Linked DNA regions of Blastopirellula marina. The protein of the gene in region 1 interacts with the protein of each later gene in a pairwise test. Links are inferred from orthologs where the notes say so. Each region holds a gene or a part of one and is shown in the gene's direction. Other genes may lie near its edges.

The links.
Region 2: the proteins of rlmKL (region 1) and typA interact in binary tests that used the Escherichia coli proteins (3 or more experiments, as listed by UniProt). The link is inferred for Blastopirellula marina from one-to-one orthologs.

What each region holds. Positions count from the first base shown.
Region 1 is NZ_PUIA01000064.1:27,067-30,296, reverse strand. Bases 98-3,003 are described here. They hold rlmKL (bifunctional 23S rRNA (guanine(2069)-N(7))-methyltransferase RlmK/23S rRNA (guanine(2445)-N(2))-methyltransferase RlmL), read left to right. Parts: upstream 98-417; coding sequence 418-2,589; downstream 2,590-3,003. Other genes in these bases: hisD (histidinol dehydrogenase), read left to right, coding at 2,747-3,003; C5Y96_RS19640 (DUF1559 domain-containing protein), read right to left, coding at 98-212. Outside these bases: more of C5Y96_RS19640, read right to left, coding at 1-97; more of hisD, read left to right, coding at 3,004-3,230. UniProt on the Escherichia coli protein: Specifically methylates the guanine in position 2445 (m2G2445) and the guanine in position 2069 (m7G2069) of 23S rRNA. Methylation occurs before assembly of 23S rRNA into 50S subunits.
Region 2 is NZ_PUIA01000069.1:195,771-198,979, reverse strand. The notes cover bases 29-2,913. They hold typA (translational GTPase TypA), read left to right. Parts: upstream 29-509; coding sequence 510-2,318; downstream 2,319-2,913. Other genes in these bases: C5Y96_RS21350 (hypothetical protein), read right to left, coding at 2,363-2,913; C5Y96_RS21360 (putative zinc-binding metallopeptidase), read right to left, coding at 29-150. Also shown: more of C5Y96_RS21360, read right to left, coding at 1-28; more of C5Y96_RS21350, read right to left, coding at 2,914-3,209. UniProt on the Escherichia coli protein: A 50S ribosomal subunit assembly protein with GTPase and nucleotide-independent chaperone activity, required for 50S subunit assembly at low temperatures, may also play a role in translation.

The sequences.
Region 1 (3,230 bases):
TCGACCGGATAGGCCTGCATCATGGGGTTCGTCAGAAATCGATCGGCCTGCACAAAACCAACACCGACGGCGTTCTCAGGCACATAATTCAAGCCTGGCAGCGTGCCTTCAGCAGTCGGGGCCGCAGCCTCCTGGGCCATCAATAGCTGCGGCGGAAACGCCATCGTGGCCGTCAAAAATCCGATTAATAGGGCACTCAATAGATGTCTCATGGATTGCTCGCCTCCGCGTTTGCCATGCTGCTGGTAGAAAAGGACTCACTTCACAAGAACGTGGTTATAAACCGATCTGGCAGGAGCTTACAGCAGTTTTTGATGAAGTTTTTACACCCCACGCTCAGCCGAAGCACACTATGCCTTCTGTCGACTGGCACGTACTATGAAGAATTCCCCCAACCTTGCCAGGTAACTTAAGCGCGTGAATCTATCCAGTCCCCTCCAACTTCTGGCCACTACGGCATTCGGCATCGAGGCCGTTACGGCCCGCGAATTGCAAACGCTGGGCTTCGAAACCGAGATCCTCGGTTCCGGTCGTGTGCGGTTCGCCGGCAACTACACCGACGCTATGAAGGCCAACTTGCACCTGCGCACGGCCGATCGCGTACTGGTGGAAGTTGCCCAGATTCCGGCCGGTGATTTCGACGCATTGTTCGATGGTGTGAAAGCGTTGCCTTGGGAGGACTTCATCGACGCTGAAGGGGCCTTTCCGGTCAAAGGCCGCAGCTACCAATCGCAGCTGACGAGCGTTCCCGCCGTTCAGCGAGCGACCAAAAGAGCCATCGTCGAGCGGCTTCAATCGGCTTACGGAGAGAACCTACCGGAATCGGGCGCAACCTACACCGTCGAAGTCGCCATCGCCAAGGATGTCGCTACGCTCACGATCGACACCTCGGGGGCTGGCCTTGCACGACGTGGATACCTCGATCCCGAGCGGCACTCTCCGATGAAGCCGACGCTCGCCGCGGCGCTCGTTCAGTTGAGTCACTGGAACCGTGATCGTCCGCTGGTCGATCCCTTTTGTGGAAGTGGCGTCCTGCTGATCGAAGCGGCGATGATCGGCCGGAACATGGTGCCAGGACTCTTGCGTGACTTCGCGCTGATTGACTGGCCGGCCGTCGATCAGGAAGCGTGGCTCGACCTGGTGGAAGAGGCCCGTGCCCAAGTGCTCGAGACGCTGCCCGAATCGATCATTGGCTACGACGAAGACGCCTCGGCACTGCGTCTGGCCCGGCAACAAGCAATTGCCGCTGGGGTCGACAGTAACATTCACTTCCAACGGCAATCGTTTGGTGAACTTACCAGCAAGCGCAAGTACGGCTGCCTGATCACCAGCCCACCGTACGACGACCACTCGCGTGCTCGGCGTGCCCAGTGGGACTTCTATCGCGGCTTCCCCGACGTCTTGCGTCAGCTACCCACCTGGTCGCACTTCATCCTGACGGCCTTCCCCGAGTTCGAGCGGGCTATGGGGCAGGAAGCGAACCGTCGCCGCAAGATGTACAACGGCCGCAGCGAATGCCATTACTATCAGTATCATGGTCCTCCACCGCCAAAAGCAGGCGACGAGTCGTCTGCCGAGCCAAACGAAGAAAAACCGAAACGCACCTTCACGCCAGCATTTGGCGGGCTCGATGACAAGGCGAAAGAGCAGGCCCAGTTGCTGAAAAACCGGCTCGCCAAGCGGGCACGCCATTTCCGCCGCTGGCCTAAACGCGGCATCCACTGTTATCGCTTGTACGAACGCGACATTCCCGAGATTCCGCTGGTGATCGATATCTATCACGATTACCTGCACATCACCGACTACGACCGACCGCACGATCGCACGCCAGCGCAGTACGCCGACTGGCTCGATCATTTAACCGAAGCGGCTCGCGAGGTGCTGGAGATTCCCGAGGGGCATGTCTTCGTCAAACATCGTACGCGGCAGTCTGGCAGCACGCAGCACGAGAAGGTTTCCGAAGAGTCGAAGATTATCGTCGTGGAAGAAGGAGGCCTGAAGTTCGAGGTCAACCTATCCGACTACGTCGACACCGGGCTGTTCCTCGATCACCGCAACCTGCGCAGCCAGTTTCGCGACGAATCCGCCGGCAAACGCGTACTGAACTTGTTCTGCTACACCGGTGCGTTCAGTGTGTACGCCGCCGCAGGCGGAGCGACTTCGACCACCAGCGTCGATCTGAATGCCAATTACTTGGACTGGGCTGGCAGAAACTTCCAGCTCAACGGCCTATCGATCGCTAAGCATCACTTCATCCGTAGCGACGTAATGGAGTACCTGCGTAATCAAAAGCCGGAACCGAAGTTCGACCTGGCGATTGTCGACGTGCCGACATTCTCGAACAGCAAACGCACCGACGACGTATGGGACGTCCAAGAGGACCACGTCGAACTGATCGGCCTGACGCTGAACCTGCTGAGCGAAGGAGGCGTCCTCTATTTCTCTAACAACTTCCGCCGCTTCAAACTGGATGAAGCAGCACTCGAGAACGTGCAAATCCGAGAGATCTCGAAACACACCGTGCCGGAAGACTTTCGCAATCAGCGCATCCACCGCTGCTGGAAAATGGTGCGAAAGACCGGAGAGTAACCAGGGGACGTCCAACCTTGCCAGCGATGGATCGTCCCCTCCCCCAGAATCGGGAATCAACCGACTTTCGCCCCTTTCCACTAAGTCTCCTGTGCAGCAAAATAGTATGCTTGCCCAGTACTGAGATCGTTTGCTATCAAACCCCCAGAAAGCTGAAATGGATCTGAAGTCGAAAATCGCCCGGATCGATACCCGGCACGACGACGTCGAATCGCAATTACAACAGGTACGCGATAAGCTCAGCCCTAAGGGGGATGTCGTCAGCGAAGCTGGTCGCAAGCGGACGATAGAGGTCTTTGGCGAACCGTTAAGCCCGCTGCAAGTGGTGCAGCGAATCTGCTCCGACGTCGAACGTCGCGGGCTGGCTGCCGTTCTGGAATACGGCAAGAGCCTGGACGGCAAACAGCTTTACGCTTCGACCATTCGCGTTTCGGACGAAGAGCTTCGCATGGCTCACGAAGCTGCCGATCCTGCGTTTCTGCAAACGATCCGTGACATTCGCGAAAACATCCTTCGCTTCCAGACGGCCATTCTGCACAAAGACGTCGAAGTTCCGATCGAACACGGCGGCAAGCTGCGGCACCGTTATGCTCCGCTAAAACGCGTGGGGATCTGTGTCCCTGGCGGGGCAGCCGCGTACC
Region 2 (3,209 bases), on another replicon or contig:
GTTCATACACTGCCAGGTCTCGTTGTCCAGCGATTTCAAAGCGGTCACCTGGCGGCACGTGGGGCACATGCCGACGGTCTCTTGGCAAGAGACACAGAAGGAGCTTCCAAAGAACAACTTATGCCCGCACTGGCAGCGAAAGGTTTGCATCGGAGACTGGCCCGGGATCGTGGTTTGAGCAATTGGGTGGAGACAACACCGACCTCGTAGTGCAATTGTCAGGCCGAATCGAGAGGGACGAGGGGATTTCGCCTAGGGCAATCGGCGGACGTGGTAGACGGCCTGACCCTCGTTTCTGCCCTGCTGTGGATCGCGCGGACCTCCCCGGATGGGGTCGATTCTGGGGAAATGGGGGCTTGAGGGGATTATCGATTTGAGAATTCCCAGCCCCTTTCCTGCGGATTTGCGAATGTAAGGGCGGGTCCCCTACCCCAAAATTAGGTGAATCTGATAGGATTTCCGGTTCTTGGACGGGGAAGTTTAGGCCTGCCTTATAAGCACGAACCAGTATGCGACGCGACGACCTACGAAATATTGTCATTATTGCCCACGTTGACCATGGTAAAACGACCCTGGTGGACTGCCTGCTGCACCAAAGCGGTCAGTTCCGGGCAAGCCAGCTTTCGAGCGAGCGAATTCTCGACTCGAACGACCTGGAAAAGGAACGTGGTATCACGATCTTGGCAAAGAACATTGCCCTGCCCTACGAAGGGGTGAAGATCAATATCGTCGATACGCCTGGGCACGCCGACTTCGGTGGTGAAGTCGAACGCGTGCTGAGCATGGCCGACGGTGCGGTGGTTCTGGTCGATGCCGCCGAAGGTCCCATGCCGCAAACGCGGTTCGTGCTTTCCAAAGCGCTGGAATGCGGCCTGAAGCCGATCGTGCTGATCAACAAGATCGACAAGCCCGATGCCCGTCCGCACGAAGTGGTCGATGAAGTGTTGGACCTGTTCCTCTCGCTGGGTGCCACCGACGACATCGCCGAGTTCCCGTACTTGTTCGCCAGTGCCAAGGCTGGCTTCGCTTCGCCAGACCCTGACGTCCGCGAAGGGGACATGCGTCCGCTGTTGGACCTGGTGCTGAAGCACATTCCCGGTCCCGACGTCAACCCGGACGGTCCGCTACAGATGCGCGTCACGACGCTCGACTGGTCGGAGTATACCGGCCGTATCGCGATCGGCCGCATCAAGTCGGGCAAGATCAAGAAGGGGCAGTCGGTGATGATCTCGAAGGCCGACGACACCTTCGAACGCGGACGCATCGTCGCCTTGCATGCGTTTGAAAACCTCGGACGTATCGAAGTCGACGAAGCAGGTGCCGGTGATATTATCGCCGTGACCGGTCTGGAAGACATCGATATCGGCGACACGATCTGTGCCATCGAAAACCCCACGCCGCTGCCGCGCGTGGCGGTCGATGCCCCGACGCTCGAGATGATGTTCACCATCAACACCTCGCCGCTGCTGGGCAAAGACGGCAAGTACGTCACCTCGCGTAACCTGCGAGATCGTCTGGAAAAAGAACTCGAACGCAACGTCGCTTTGCGTGTTCGTCCAGGCGAATCTGGCGATAGCTTTCTGGTCAGCGGTCGTGGTGTGTTGCACCTGGCCGTGCTGATCGAAACGATGCGCCGCGAAGGGTACGAACTGGCGGTCGGCAAGCCGCAGGTGATCATGCGTGATAACAACGGCGTGAAGGAAGAGCCCTACGAACAACTGGTGATCGAAGTGCCATCGGAAAAGATGGGCCCGGTCATGGAACTGGTTGGCGAACGTCGCGGCGAACTGGTCGAAATGCAGCCCCGCGGTGACTACAGCCAGGTGATCTTCACGATTCCGTCGCGTGGTTTGATCGGTCTGCGTACTAAGTTGCTCAATGCCACGCAAGGCGAAGCGATTGTCAATCACCGCTTCGAATCGTACCAGCCGGTGTCAGGCGAAGTGCCTCGCCGAGCCAACGGCGCGATGATCAGCATGGTTTCCGGCAAGGCTGTCGGTTTCGCCTTGTTCGCGCTGCAGGAACGCTCGGACATGTTCGTGCGTCACGGCGACGAAGTGTACGAAGGGATGATCGTCGGCGAGAACTCGCGCAGCGACGACCTGACCGTGAACCCCACCAAGGAAAAGAAGCTGACCAACATGCGGGCCTCTGGCTCGGACGAAAACATCGTACTTCGTCCACCGAGAGACATGAGCCTGGAAGTCGCCCTGGAATACATCGAGGACGACGAACTGGTCGAAGTCACACCAAACCACATCCGTCTGCGTAAGATCCTGCTGAAAGAAACAGATCGCCGCCGACAGAGCCGCAAGTAATTTCGGCTCGGATAGATGTCGTGAATGGCTCCGTCAGCCGACTTCTAGCATGAAACCACGGGGGATGCAAACTGCATGGCAATTCGATCCCCCAGCGTTGATGCGACTAACGAGGCGTTGGTATCCTCGTCGTAATTGTCGACGATTAGAGAGTAGTGTGGATCGGTAACTCCGATACAAGAACGACTCAGCATGTCGGCAACCGATTCCTCTAAATGCGAATGGTCGATTTCTGTCGCGGCGATTTGCTCGGCAGACATGCTGGTGGGAAATTCGAAGACACCTGGTAGTTTTCGGTACCAGGCCTTGCCGAAAACGAGAACGGGCTTTCCTCCGGTGATTGCTTCCCAGCCGGCGGTGCCGGTGATGGAACTCACGAACTGAGAATGCTTGATGAGCTCGTACGTGTCTGTCTCTAGCGGCACGATCTGAGCACCCGGGATGCGTCGAATTCGATCAAAAAAGAAGGGGCCACGTGCAAATGCCCGCTGCTTGGGGTTCTCTTTGACGTAGATTTTCCAGCCCTGGGGAAGCATGGCGTGAAGTTCTTCAATGGCGAGCGCCTGGTCGGCGTACTTGCCGCCAATTGCGTCGGTGGTCAGCTCGGGTTGAAGGTGAAGCGGAAAGTAAACAAACGGTTCGGAAAGATTGGGGACAACGGAACACTTTCGAACCCGCTTGCGGAATCTTGCATTGTGGGAACTGTTGTAAAAGGTTGTGACGGGGGACTTGATGTAACGCTGGTAGATCAGCTGAGCAATATGTTGTTGATGTGCTGGCTTGAGATAGATTTCCGGTATGATCCCCAGGACACGTTTCTCGTGGCTATGCCAACTCTTCATATAGAAATGATACTTCTTAAACTCTCGGGGGATCGAGATCCGTTCCGGT